DNA from 3 places in the Isoalcanivorax beigongshangi genome. Region 1 is predicted to be linked to each of the others. Evidence: predicted binding sites of a transcription regulator. Region 1 holds the regulator's gene; each other region holds the start of a gene.

Region 1 (3,209 bases):
AGTCTTGCCAAGGCGATTGGAAGCCATCCGGTTTTACCGCGAGGAAGTCGCCCTGCGCATTAAGAGCGATTTTTTCTGCGGTACTGCCGAACAGTAGCCGGCGCAGCGGGTCTCGCTGTACCGTACCGAGTACCAGCAACTGCGGTGCGTGTTCGCTTTGGTAGGCAGCCAGCGCTTGGGCCGGCTCACCTTCCAGCAGCACCTGGTTGCTATGCTCGAGACCAGCCTGTTCACACAATTGGTTCAGACGCTGCACGTAGTAGTCGCGCACTGACTTCATATCGACGGTGTAAGTCGGTAGGCCTTCGCCCACAATCAGCAGCAGATTGTCGTCCGGATGTTCAATCACGTGAGCGAGACGCAGCGTGCCATCGAGTGCATCACTGAAATGCCGCGCTGCTTTGACCACCTCGGCGTTGAGGCCGGCGAGCGCGCCTTCGTCTTGATCCGGATCCACTGCCGCCAGCACGTCCACAGCGCCGCGCCAGGGCAGGGACGATACGCACATCACCGGGCAGGGCGCCTTGCGCAACAGGATCCAGTGGCGTGGTGTCAGCAGTAGCCGCGAAAGGCCGGTAGTGCCTTCATCGCCACTCTGAATCACTACACATTCCGGAATGTCGGCCAAGATGACATCGCGCAGGGCGCTCTCGTCGTCTTTTTCCCAGGCCAGCAGGATTTCCACTTCGCTACGACATTCGCTGCAGTCCTGCAGCAGTTGCGCGATTCGCTGCCGCCAGCTGTGCTCCAGCGACGCCTTGGCGCGCTCGAAGTGTTCACTGGAACCATTGGTCGCGCGGACCAGCGCTGGTGCGTAAATATTGACGAATATCCGCAGCCGCCGGCGGTTCTCTTGGGCCAGATGGGCGGCCTTGAGCAGCGCCATCTGCGGACATTTAAGATCGGGTTCGAGTACTGCTAGGACCGGGGTCATGACCACCTCACTGTGACGCAGCGACTGGGACAGGTATCAGCTTGTACAGGTTTTGCGAGAATCGCCACATAGGCCCGGGCGATCAAGGATCTGGATTTCGCGGCCGTCGACGCTGATCAGTTCCTGCTGCTGAAGCCGGGTGAATATTCGGCTAACGGTTTCCACGGCAAGCCCCAAGTAGTTGGCGATATCGTAGCGTGACATCGGCAGGCGGAACTGGGTATTGGACAGGCCACGGCGCTGGTGGCGCGCGCCGATACTGAGGATCAGCGATGCCACACGGTCATCCGCCGATTTTTTGCTAAGCAGCATGTGTAGCATCCGATCTTCCTGGATTTCGCGGCTCATGAGGCTGAAGAAATGGCGCTGCAGGGTCGGAATCTTGGTCGACAAGGCTTCCAGCTGGGTGAATGGAATCTCACACACGGTGGACGTTTCAAGCGCCTTGGCGGAAGACACATGGTGGGCGGTGCCGATGCCGTCCATGCCGACGATTTCGCCGGGCAGGTAGAAGCCGGTGACCTGCTCATCACCTTCTTCAGACATGGAATACGTTTTCAGCGCGCCACTGCGCACCGCGTAGACCGCTTCAAAGGAATCGGCGGCACGGTAAAGGTGCTCGCCCCGTTTCAGTGGGCGGCCGCGGCGGATCATGCGGTCCAGCTCATCCAGCTGTTCCGGCTCCACGGCTAGTGGCAAGCAGATCTGGCTGAGGCTGCAATCGTTGCAGGACACTCGGACTGTCAAGGTCGTCTCCGGTTGCACTGAGGGTGGGGATGTCACACTACAGTAGTATACGACCACCACCGAATTTTGCATGGTAGTGTGATCGGGTCCTCAGATGATACGACTAAACCGGGTGGCGGTCTGCGGCGTTTGATAGCGATCAAACACCATGGCCACAGCTCGCGCCGCTAAGCGTCCCATTTCAGTAATCTGCAACAGGCGTCCATCGAAAGTGACCAACCCGTCGGCCAGCAACGGCCGTAGCGAGTCCAACTCGGCGCGGAAATAATTGGCAGCGTCGATCTGCCAGTGCTGGCCGAATTGTTCCAAATCCAACTGCATACCGCACAGCAGCGTCATGATCAGATCGCGACGTAATTCGTCGTCCTGATCAAGCCGGTAGCCTTGTCGCACCGGGAATCGGGCTTGGTTCAGCGACATCTGCCAGTCATCGATTTGGCGTGCGTTCTGGGCGTATAAGGTGCCGAGTTGGCTGATGGATGAGACTCCGAAACCAACCAAGTCGGCATCGCCGTGCAAGCTGTAGCCCTGGAAGTTCCGGCACAGCGTGCCGTCTCGCTGTGCTTGTGCCAGCGCGTCATCGGGCTTGGCAAAGTGGTCCATGCCAATCAGCTGATAGCCCATTTCTTCCAACATGCTGCCGGCGCGGGTGAGCATGCGCAGCTTTTCAGAGGGTGAGGGCAGGGTGGTTTCATCGATCTGACGCTGCACCTTGAACCGGCTCGGAAGATGGGCGTAGTTATAGAGCGAGATACGATCGGGATCGAGTGCACCCAATTGTTCCAACGTCCGTGCCAATGAGGTTTCTGATTGCCAGGGGAGGCCATAGATCAGGTCTGCATTGATGGAGCGGAAACCGAAGTCGCGGGCGCTGCGGAACAGTGCAAGAATCGTCTCGAACGGCTGCACCCGGTTTACTGCCTGTTGTACTCGTGGGTCGAGATCCTGCACGCCGAAGCTCAGGCGGTTGAAACCAAGTCCGCGCAGCAAGCTCAGTCGGCTGCTGGTGACGGTACGCGGGTCTACTTCGATGCCGTAATCCCCCCGATCCTGATCTAGCAAGTGGAACAAGCGGCCGGTTTGATGCATCAAGCGTGTTAGCTGGGCATCGTCAAAAAAAGTCGGCGTGCCGCCGCCCCAGTGCATCTGAACCACCGGCCGCTGACTGTCGATCAACGCGCTTTTCAGCGTCATTTCCTTCAGCAATGTTTCTAAATACGGTTCGGCGATGCGTTTGTCACCGGTGACGATGCGGTTGCAGGCGCAGTAATAGCAGACGTGCTCGCAGAAGGGGATGTGCATGTACAGCGACAGCGCCCGCTTGGCGTTATTGCCGTCCGCCAACGCGTCGCGGTAGTCCTGGTCGGTGATTTCTTCATGGAAGCTGCTGGCCGCAGGATAGGAGGTGTAACGCGGGCCATGTCCGCCGTAACGCTTGATGATGTCGGGGTTCCAGCAACTCATTCAGACTCTCCGGCGCCAGTGCCATATGGGAGGCTGTGATAATGACGTTTAGGCTAGAAAGCGA
Region 2 (3,209 bases), 1.2 Mb from region 1:
AATATTCCCGTCTGGCGGTGTTGCAAGCCGAGCTGACGCTGTACCCCGACAGCCGCGACACCGAGGCGTCGACCCGGCTCGGCGAGGTGTCGGGCATCATGGCGGCGACACCGCCGGATGCTGACGACGGCGAGATTCCGCTGATCTCGCGCCCGGTGGTCAGCAGCTTCCGCGAAGAAATCGAAGAGTTGCTCGGCGAGCCGGTGCAGGTGCGTTTCGAGGATTCGCGGCGACCGGTGATTTGGATCAACGCCGCCTCGTTTGACGGCCACTGGCTGCGGGTGCCGATGACGTTTTTCCGCGACTACGATCGTTATTTGATGATCGGCTGGGGCGTCACCGTGCCGCTGTTCTCGGTGCTGGCCGGGTTGCTGATTGCGCGTGGTTTGAACCGGCCGCTGAAACGGCTGGAGCAGGTGGCGGCAGTGGTCGCGCGCGGCGATTCGGTGCCAGCGCTGAATGACCGTGACGGCCCGGAAGAAATCAACGCCGTGAGCCGCGCCTTCAACCGCATGGCGCAGGAGTTGGCGCAGGCCCAGCGCGACCGGGCGTTGTTGCTGGCCGGGGTGTCCCATGACTTGCGCACGCCGCTGACGCGGATGCGGCTGTCGGCAGAGTTCATTGACGATGAGGAGCTGTCCCACGGCATCATCGGCGACATCGAAGACATGGACGCGATCCTCGAACAGTTCATCGGCTTTATCCGCGATGGCGCTGACGAGCCGGCGGTGTACGACAACATCAATGAACTGATCGAAGACTGCGTCAGTCGCTTTGACGACCTCGAATGCCATCTGACCCTAGGCCGGGTGCCGCGGCTGATGCTCAAGCGGCTGACCATGCGCCGCTTGATCACCAACTTGCTCACCAATGCGCTCAAGTACGGCGCGCCGCCGGTGGAAATCACCACCTTCGTGCAGGGGCAGGATGTGGTGATGATGGTGCGCGACCACGGCCCCGGCATTCGGCCAGAAGACATCCCGGTGCTGCTGCAACCGTTCTCGCGCGGTGAAAAAGCTCGCACCGTCACGGGTTCTGGTTTGGGGCTGGCGATCGTGCGCCGCATTGTCGACATGCACCACGGCCACATGCGCCTGAGCAACCACCGCCAAGGCGGCCTGTGCGTGGAAATCCGTCTGCCGCTCACCGGTCGGCTGGTGCAGCCGGAGTCGCTGTCGGCGCGGGTGCGCTGACCCCGCAACAGGCGTCATTTCGTGTTCGCTGGCGGATCTGGCCGCCGGTCGGAAACCGCTCCCGTGCCCCTGCTTTAGCTGATGGAGATCAATCCTGCGCCCACGCGTCTGCCTACAGTGTGGAGCGGCGCAGGCAGTGGCTGCCCGCGCCAATGGCTGACACAGGGACGCAGTGGGAGGACGGCGAATGAACGCCACGGTCACGTTGCAGTGGTCGCAAGACTACGAAACCGGCATCGACATCATTGATCAGCAGCACCGGCAGCTGTTCGAGTATTTCGCTTTGATTGAGGACCAAATCGGCGCTGGCCAGTTGGATCAATTGCCGGTGGTGGTGCGCGGGCTGGTGGACTACGCCATTTCCCACAACACCTTTGAGGAAAGCCTGATGGAGCAGGCGGGTTACCCGATGTTGACGGCCCACCGCCGCGTCCACGAAGCGTTTCGGCTACGGGCGCTCGGGTATGTGGCGCGCTTGGATCATGGCGAGGAGCCGATGAAGCTGGCGCGCGAGGTGCGCATCGATATCGGCCTGTGGCTGATCAATCACATCAAGCGCGAGGACCGCCATTACGTGCCTTATGTGCGCAAGGTGCTGGAGCCCGGCATCGTCAGTGGTCTGCTGCGGCGCTTTTTCCGCTGATCCGGCAATAAAAGAGGGCGCCCGAGGGCGCCCTTAAGTCTGAACAGACGGACCAGGACTGTTCAGTAGTGTCGTGCTTTATCTGCCTTTCATTCAGCTTGCGATGATGCTGCCCCTGCACGGCCGGATGGCGGTTGCCACCCGGCCTGGAAGAGGCGGTGACCGCAGTGGTGACAGTGGCTGCAGCCAGGGACCAGTTGGCAGAGCCGGTTGCCACCGTGGCTGTGTCAGTCCTCGGACCAAGGCTGGCACAGTGCGGTCACAGTCACTGTGAGGCCGGCGGCAAGGGAAAGTTCATCAAACGGCAGAGACAGTGTCGCCGACGCTGGCTTTATGCAGCGATATCAGCAGCTTGCGAGGTGTAAGAAATTGTTGCGGGCGGCAGGGGTGCCGCCCGCGGGCAGGCTCAGTGCAGCTTCAGGCGCGGACGCACCAGACGGTTGAAGCGGCCAGCGATCAGCAGCATCACCGTGCGCGGCCAGCCGTACAGGGCGGCTTGGTGCATGCGGTACAGGCTGATGTACGCCCAGCGTGCCAAGGCGCCTTCGATGAACAGGTTGCTGCCCTTGGCGGTGGGGATCAGCGTGCCCACCGAGGAGTACTTGCTCAGCGACACCAGCGAACCGCGGTCGCGGTAGACGAACGGCGTCGGCGTGCGGCCACGTAGGACGACGCCTTCCAAGCTCTTGGCCAAATGGTGCGCCATTTGCTGCGCGGTTTGTGCGCGTGGCGGCAACGGCCGCTCGCTGCCGGGCAGGATGCAGCTGGCGCTGTCGCCGATCACATACACCTGTTCATGGCCGCGTGCCTGCAGCGTCGGCTCCACGTCGATCTGGCCGATGCGGTTGAAGCTGAAGCCTTGCAGGCTGCTGAGCACGTCCGGTGCTTTCACGCCGGCCGCCCACACCAGCAAATCGCCTTCGATGCGCTCGCCGCCTTTGACCACAAAGGCGCCGGCTTCGGCGCACTCCACCAGCGTGTCGGTGTGCACCTTCACGCCCAGCCGCTCCAGATGGGAACGGGCCGAAGACGATACTTTTTCCGGCAGCGCCGGCAGCAGCCGTGAGGTGGCCTCGATCAGGTGCACATTCAGGCGCCGGCGGTCGAGGTGCTCGTGGCCGTAGAGCTTGAGCATCGACACCGCGTGGTGCAGTTCCGCCGCCAGCTCTACGCCGGTGGCGCCGCCGCCGACGATGGCGATCGACAGCGGGCGGTTCTCGAAATCCGCCTGCATGCAGGCATTAAGGAAGCGCTCGCGGAACCGCTCGGCCTGGCGGCGGCTGTCCATGAACATGGCATGCTCGCGCACGCCGGGGGTGTTGAAGTCATTGCTCTGGCTGCCCAGCGCCAGCACCAAGTAGTCGTAATCCATG
Region 3 (3,209 bases), 1.2 Mb from region 1:
CAGATAGCAGTCGAATTGGCCGCGGTTGAGGCGCAGCGGCCGCCGCTGATAGCCGCTTTACAACAGGCAGAAAACCGCTTGGCGGTGCTGACAGGGGTGCCGCCGGGGCAGGCGGGACCGGTGGCTGAGACCGCACCGGCCGCGCCGGGGGCGTTGCAATTGCCACTCGGCGATGTGGATCAGCTGCTGCGCAACCGGCCCGATGTGCGTCGCGCCGAACGCCAGCTGGCATCGCGCACCGAGCAGGTTGGTGCCGCCACTGCCGAGCTGTATCCGCGTTTGGACCTGAGCGGCATGATCGGCGTGTTCGCCCTGCGCGGCAGTGATCTTGGCCGCAGTACCCGTGCTCACGCGCTGACGCCGACGTTGTCGTGGCCGGCGCTGGACTGGGGCAGCGTCAAAGCACGGGTGCGCGTGGCAGAGGCACAGGCTGACCAGGCCGAGCGGGCTTACCAGCAGCAGTTGCTGATTGCCCAAGAAGAGTTGGAGGCGGCACTGAATGGACTGGCCGCCGCCCAACAGCAACTGGATGCCACCCTGCGTGCCGCCCATCACAGCGGCGATGTGCAGCGTATGGTGCAGGCGCGTTATCAGGCCGGCAGCGCACTGTGGTTGGAAGTACTCGACAGCGAGCGGGCATTGCACCGGTTGCAGCGGCAGGCGGTGGCGGCGGATACCGCTTCGTGGTTGCAGGTGGTGGCGCTATACCAAGCGCTGGCCTGGGGCTTGCCGCCAGCGGGGTAGATGTGACCGGGTGACTGCGCGGGAGCGAGCGGCCGATGGGGATCATCGCCGCTCGAAGAGGACGTTAACCGCCTCATCAGGGCGCCGGTCCCCCGGCGTTGATTTCTATCGCACCGCAGACCGGCGCCGAGTGTGGGTTGCGGTCGCCCGCATTGTTTGATGCCGACCGCCGTTGCTGCGGCCCGACGCCATCAGACCGGCGGTTGGTAATGCTGCTGAGTGAGCAGGTCGATGCCGCAGGGCAGCGCGCCGATCCAGTCGAGGAACGCATTGATGCTGTCCGGGTCGGCAAACGGCCGGCCGTGCTGCGGCACAATCATCGCCACGTCCATGCGCCGCACCATGTTGGCCCACAGGCGGGTAACGGTACGGCTGGCCATGTAGCGGCGATGGAAACCTTCCATGTGCGGGATGTGGGCGGCGAAATCGGTCACCGGCTGGGCGTCGTCCACCAGTGACGCGCCCATGTCCCCGGAAAACAGGATCTTGCTGACCGGGTCATAGAGTTGGAAGTTGCCCACCGAGTGCAAAAAGTGCGCTGGGATTGCCTGCAGCTTGCATTGTCCCAGCGGAATCTGGGCGCCGGCGTCCGGCAACGCCGTGATGCGCTCGAAGGTATTGATGTCGCGCATGGTGGCCAGGTAGTTGGCGGTCAGGTGCGGCAGGAAGCGCGCCCACAGCTTGGAACAAATCACCTGGGCGCGAGTGTGCAGCAGCCACTTGTCCAGCGACGCGATAATGTCCGGGTCCTGGTGGGAGGCAAACACATAGTTCAATTCCTCCAGCTTGATGTAGCGTGCCAGCGTCAGTGCCAGCGGCGTGTAGGTTAGGTTGCCGCCGGGATCGAGCAGCAGCGTGTCGCCGTGGTCGATGATTAGAAACTGGTTCGACTGCACCCCCTCGCCGGTGACTAGGTTGTCGAAGCACAGGCAACGGTGCTCGCCGTTATCGAACAAAACAATGGGGTCGCGCCGCATGCCGCATCCTCGTGGCTGGCTGGAAAACGGGAGGTTGGATTCTGGTGACATTGCGCCGCACAGCGGTGACCTGGATCAACAACCGGATCGTCGCGGCAAAAACACGGATGACCGGTGGTTTTCGGCCCGCCAAGGGCACTTCCGACACCACCACCGGGTTGCTTGACCGTCAGCGTCCGTTGTCGAGTGATGTCCTGTGGGTTGAGCCCCAATAGCGGGCCTTTTGCTGTTATTTCGATGCAGCTTTTACTTTCTTTATAGCCTCTTGCAGCGCAAGCGTTAGGTATATGGACACCATTGATGCTTTTTTTCTATGGGCCAATACGGAACTGTTCTAGGCGAGAAAGGAGATGTGGGATATGAAGTTTTTATTTCTGGTTGGTGTGTGTTTTTTTTGCATATCCGGCGCCGCTTGGGCTGATTCAGGCATTCGGTCTACGGATACGTATGGGGGGAGCTATCCTGATTTGACACCCAACACCATCAATCCCGTAGTAATAGGGGAGAGCATTCATGCTGAAGGAGGCGTTCAAATTGTTGAGCGTCAGTACCAGTTGAGTGATGGTGGTAGCTACCTTTATGTGAAAAGAAAGTATGAACTTCTTGATGGGGGAGAGCTGAAGTTAATCTGGAGATCCGAGGCATCGATGGCTTTGGATAAAGCCCTGTGTGAGAAAGAAGGGCTCCTTGCACCCCAGATGGATGCGGTAACTATTGTGTCTGCCGATGCACAGTGCCCGGTGATATGCGCAGCAAGTACCGAGTGACGCAGGGGCGGTAGCGCCTCCTAACTCCTTGTTGGAGATCAACGTCTCCTTTTTCGCGATGGTGCCAGCTTGGTGGCCGCAGGCCGTCCCGCCTAGGCCAAAGTGTAGAAAACCTATTCCACGGTCGCTGATGCGACCTCTGCGGCCATCATCTGACGAGGTGGCTCCACATCAATTTCTCGTTGGGTTTGCGGCTATTGGTGGATTGATTGGACCGTCAGTGCAAGTTTTTAGTAGCCGGTTAGTCGCCCGCTGTGCTGTCGTGCAGTGTCGACGCATTAACTCCAAGTCATATTACCTTGCGCCAGTTGAACTCGGGCGCCAGCGGCGTGTTGCGTGGGGGTGCTGGTGGGATCCACCAGTAGCGTGTCGCCGGAGTAGACGCTCAGCAACCGGTTCGAGTGAACACCGTCGCCGGTGAGCCGGTTGTCGAAGCACAGGCAACGGTGCTTGCCCCTATCGAATAGAGCAAGGGTGTTGCAGCGCACACCGCATTCTCGTGTCTGGCTGGAAAACGGGAGCTTGGCGTTTGTTCAGATGGCGCGCGTCGCCGCCGACCATCGGTTAGCATGGCGGCCAGCGTCCGTTGTCGAGTGAGCTGCCTGTGCGTCTGGTTCCACGAACATCTTTTGCCCGTTCCGCCTGGGTGGTGGCCTTGGTGATCCTGCTCACCCAGGTGCTGACGCTGTGGTTTTTTGCCCGCAACGCTTACTTGCCCGGC

Evidence for each region. Region 1 encodes FNR, which switches genes on or off when oxygen is low (the NO sensors DNR and NnrR bind a similar motif). Its sites were predicted from a motif close to TTGATNTANATCAA; they were not measured.
Region 2: AB5I84_RS02050 (bacteriohemerythrin) is a predicted target of FNR. The motif match lies at 1,272-1,285, and genes of this name have one in related genera.
Region 3: AB5I84_RS02035 (oxygen-binding di-iron domain-containing protein) is a predicted target of FNR. The motif match lies at 1,787-1,800, and genes of this name have one in related genera.

Annotation. Positions count from the first base shown of each region.
Region 1 is NZ_JBGCUO010000001.1:1,624,223-1,627,431, forward strand. It holds gene AB5I84_RS07355 (universal stress protein) at 1-934, opposite strand, end outside; gene fnr (fumarate/nitrate reduction transcriptional regulator Fnr) at 971-1,681, opposite strand; gene hemN (oxygen-independent coproporphyrinogen III oxidase) at 1,772-3,145, opposite strand.
Region 2 is NZ_JBGCUO010000001.1:468,197-471,405, forward strand. It holds gene AB5I84_RS02045 (ATP-binding protein) at 1-1,193, shown strand, start outside; gene AB5I84_RS02050 (bacteriohemerythrin) at 1,381-1,836, shown strand; gene AB5I84_RS02055 (NAD(P)/FAD-dependent oxidoreductase) at 2,243-3,209, opposite strand, start outside.
Region 3 is NZ_JBGCUO010000001.1:464,981-468,189, forward strand. It holds gene AB5I84_RS02030 (efflux transporter outer membrane subunit) at 1-744, shown strand, start outside; gene AB5I84_RS02035 (oxygen-binding di-iron domain-containing protein) at 936-1,721, opposite strand; gene AB5I84_RS02040 (hypothetical protein) at 2,081-2,488, shown strand; gene AB5I84_RS02045 (ATP-binding protein) at 3,093-3,209, shown strand, end outside.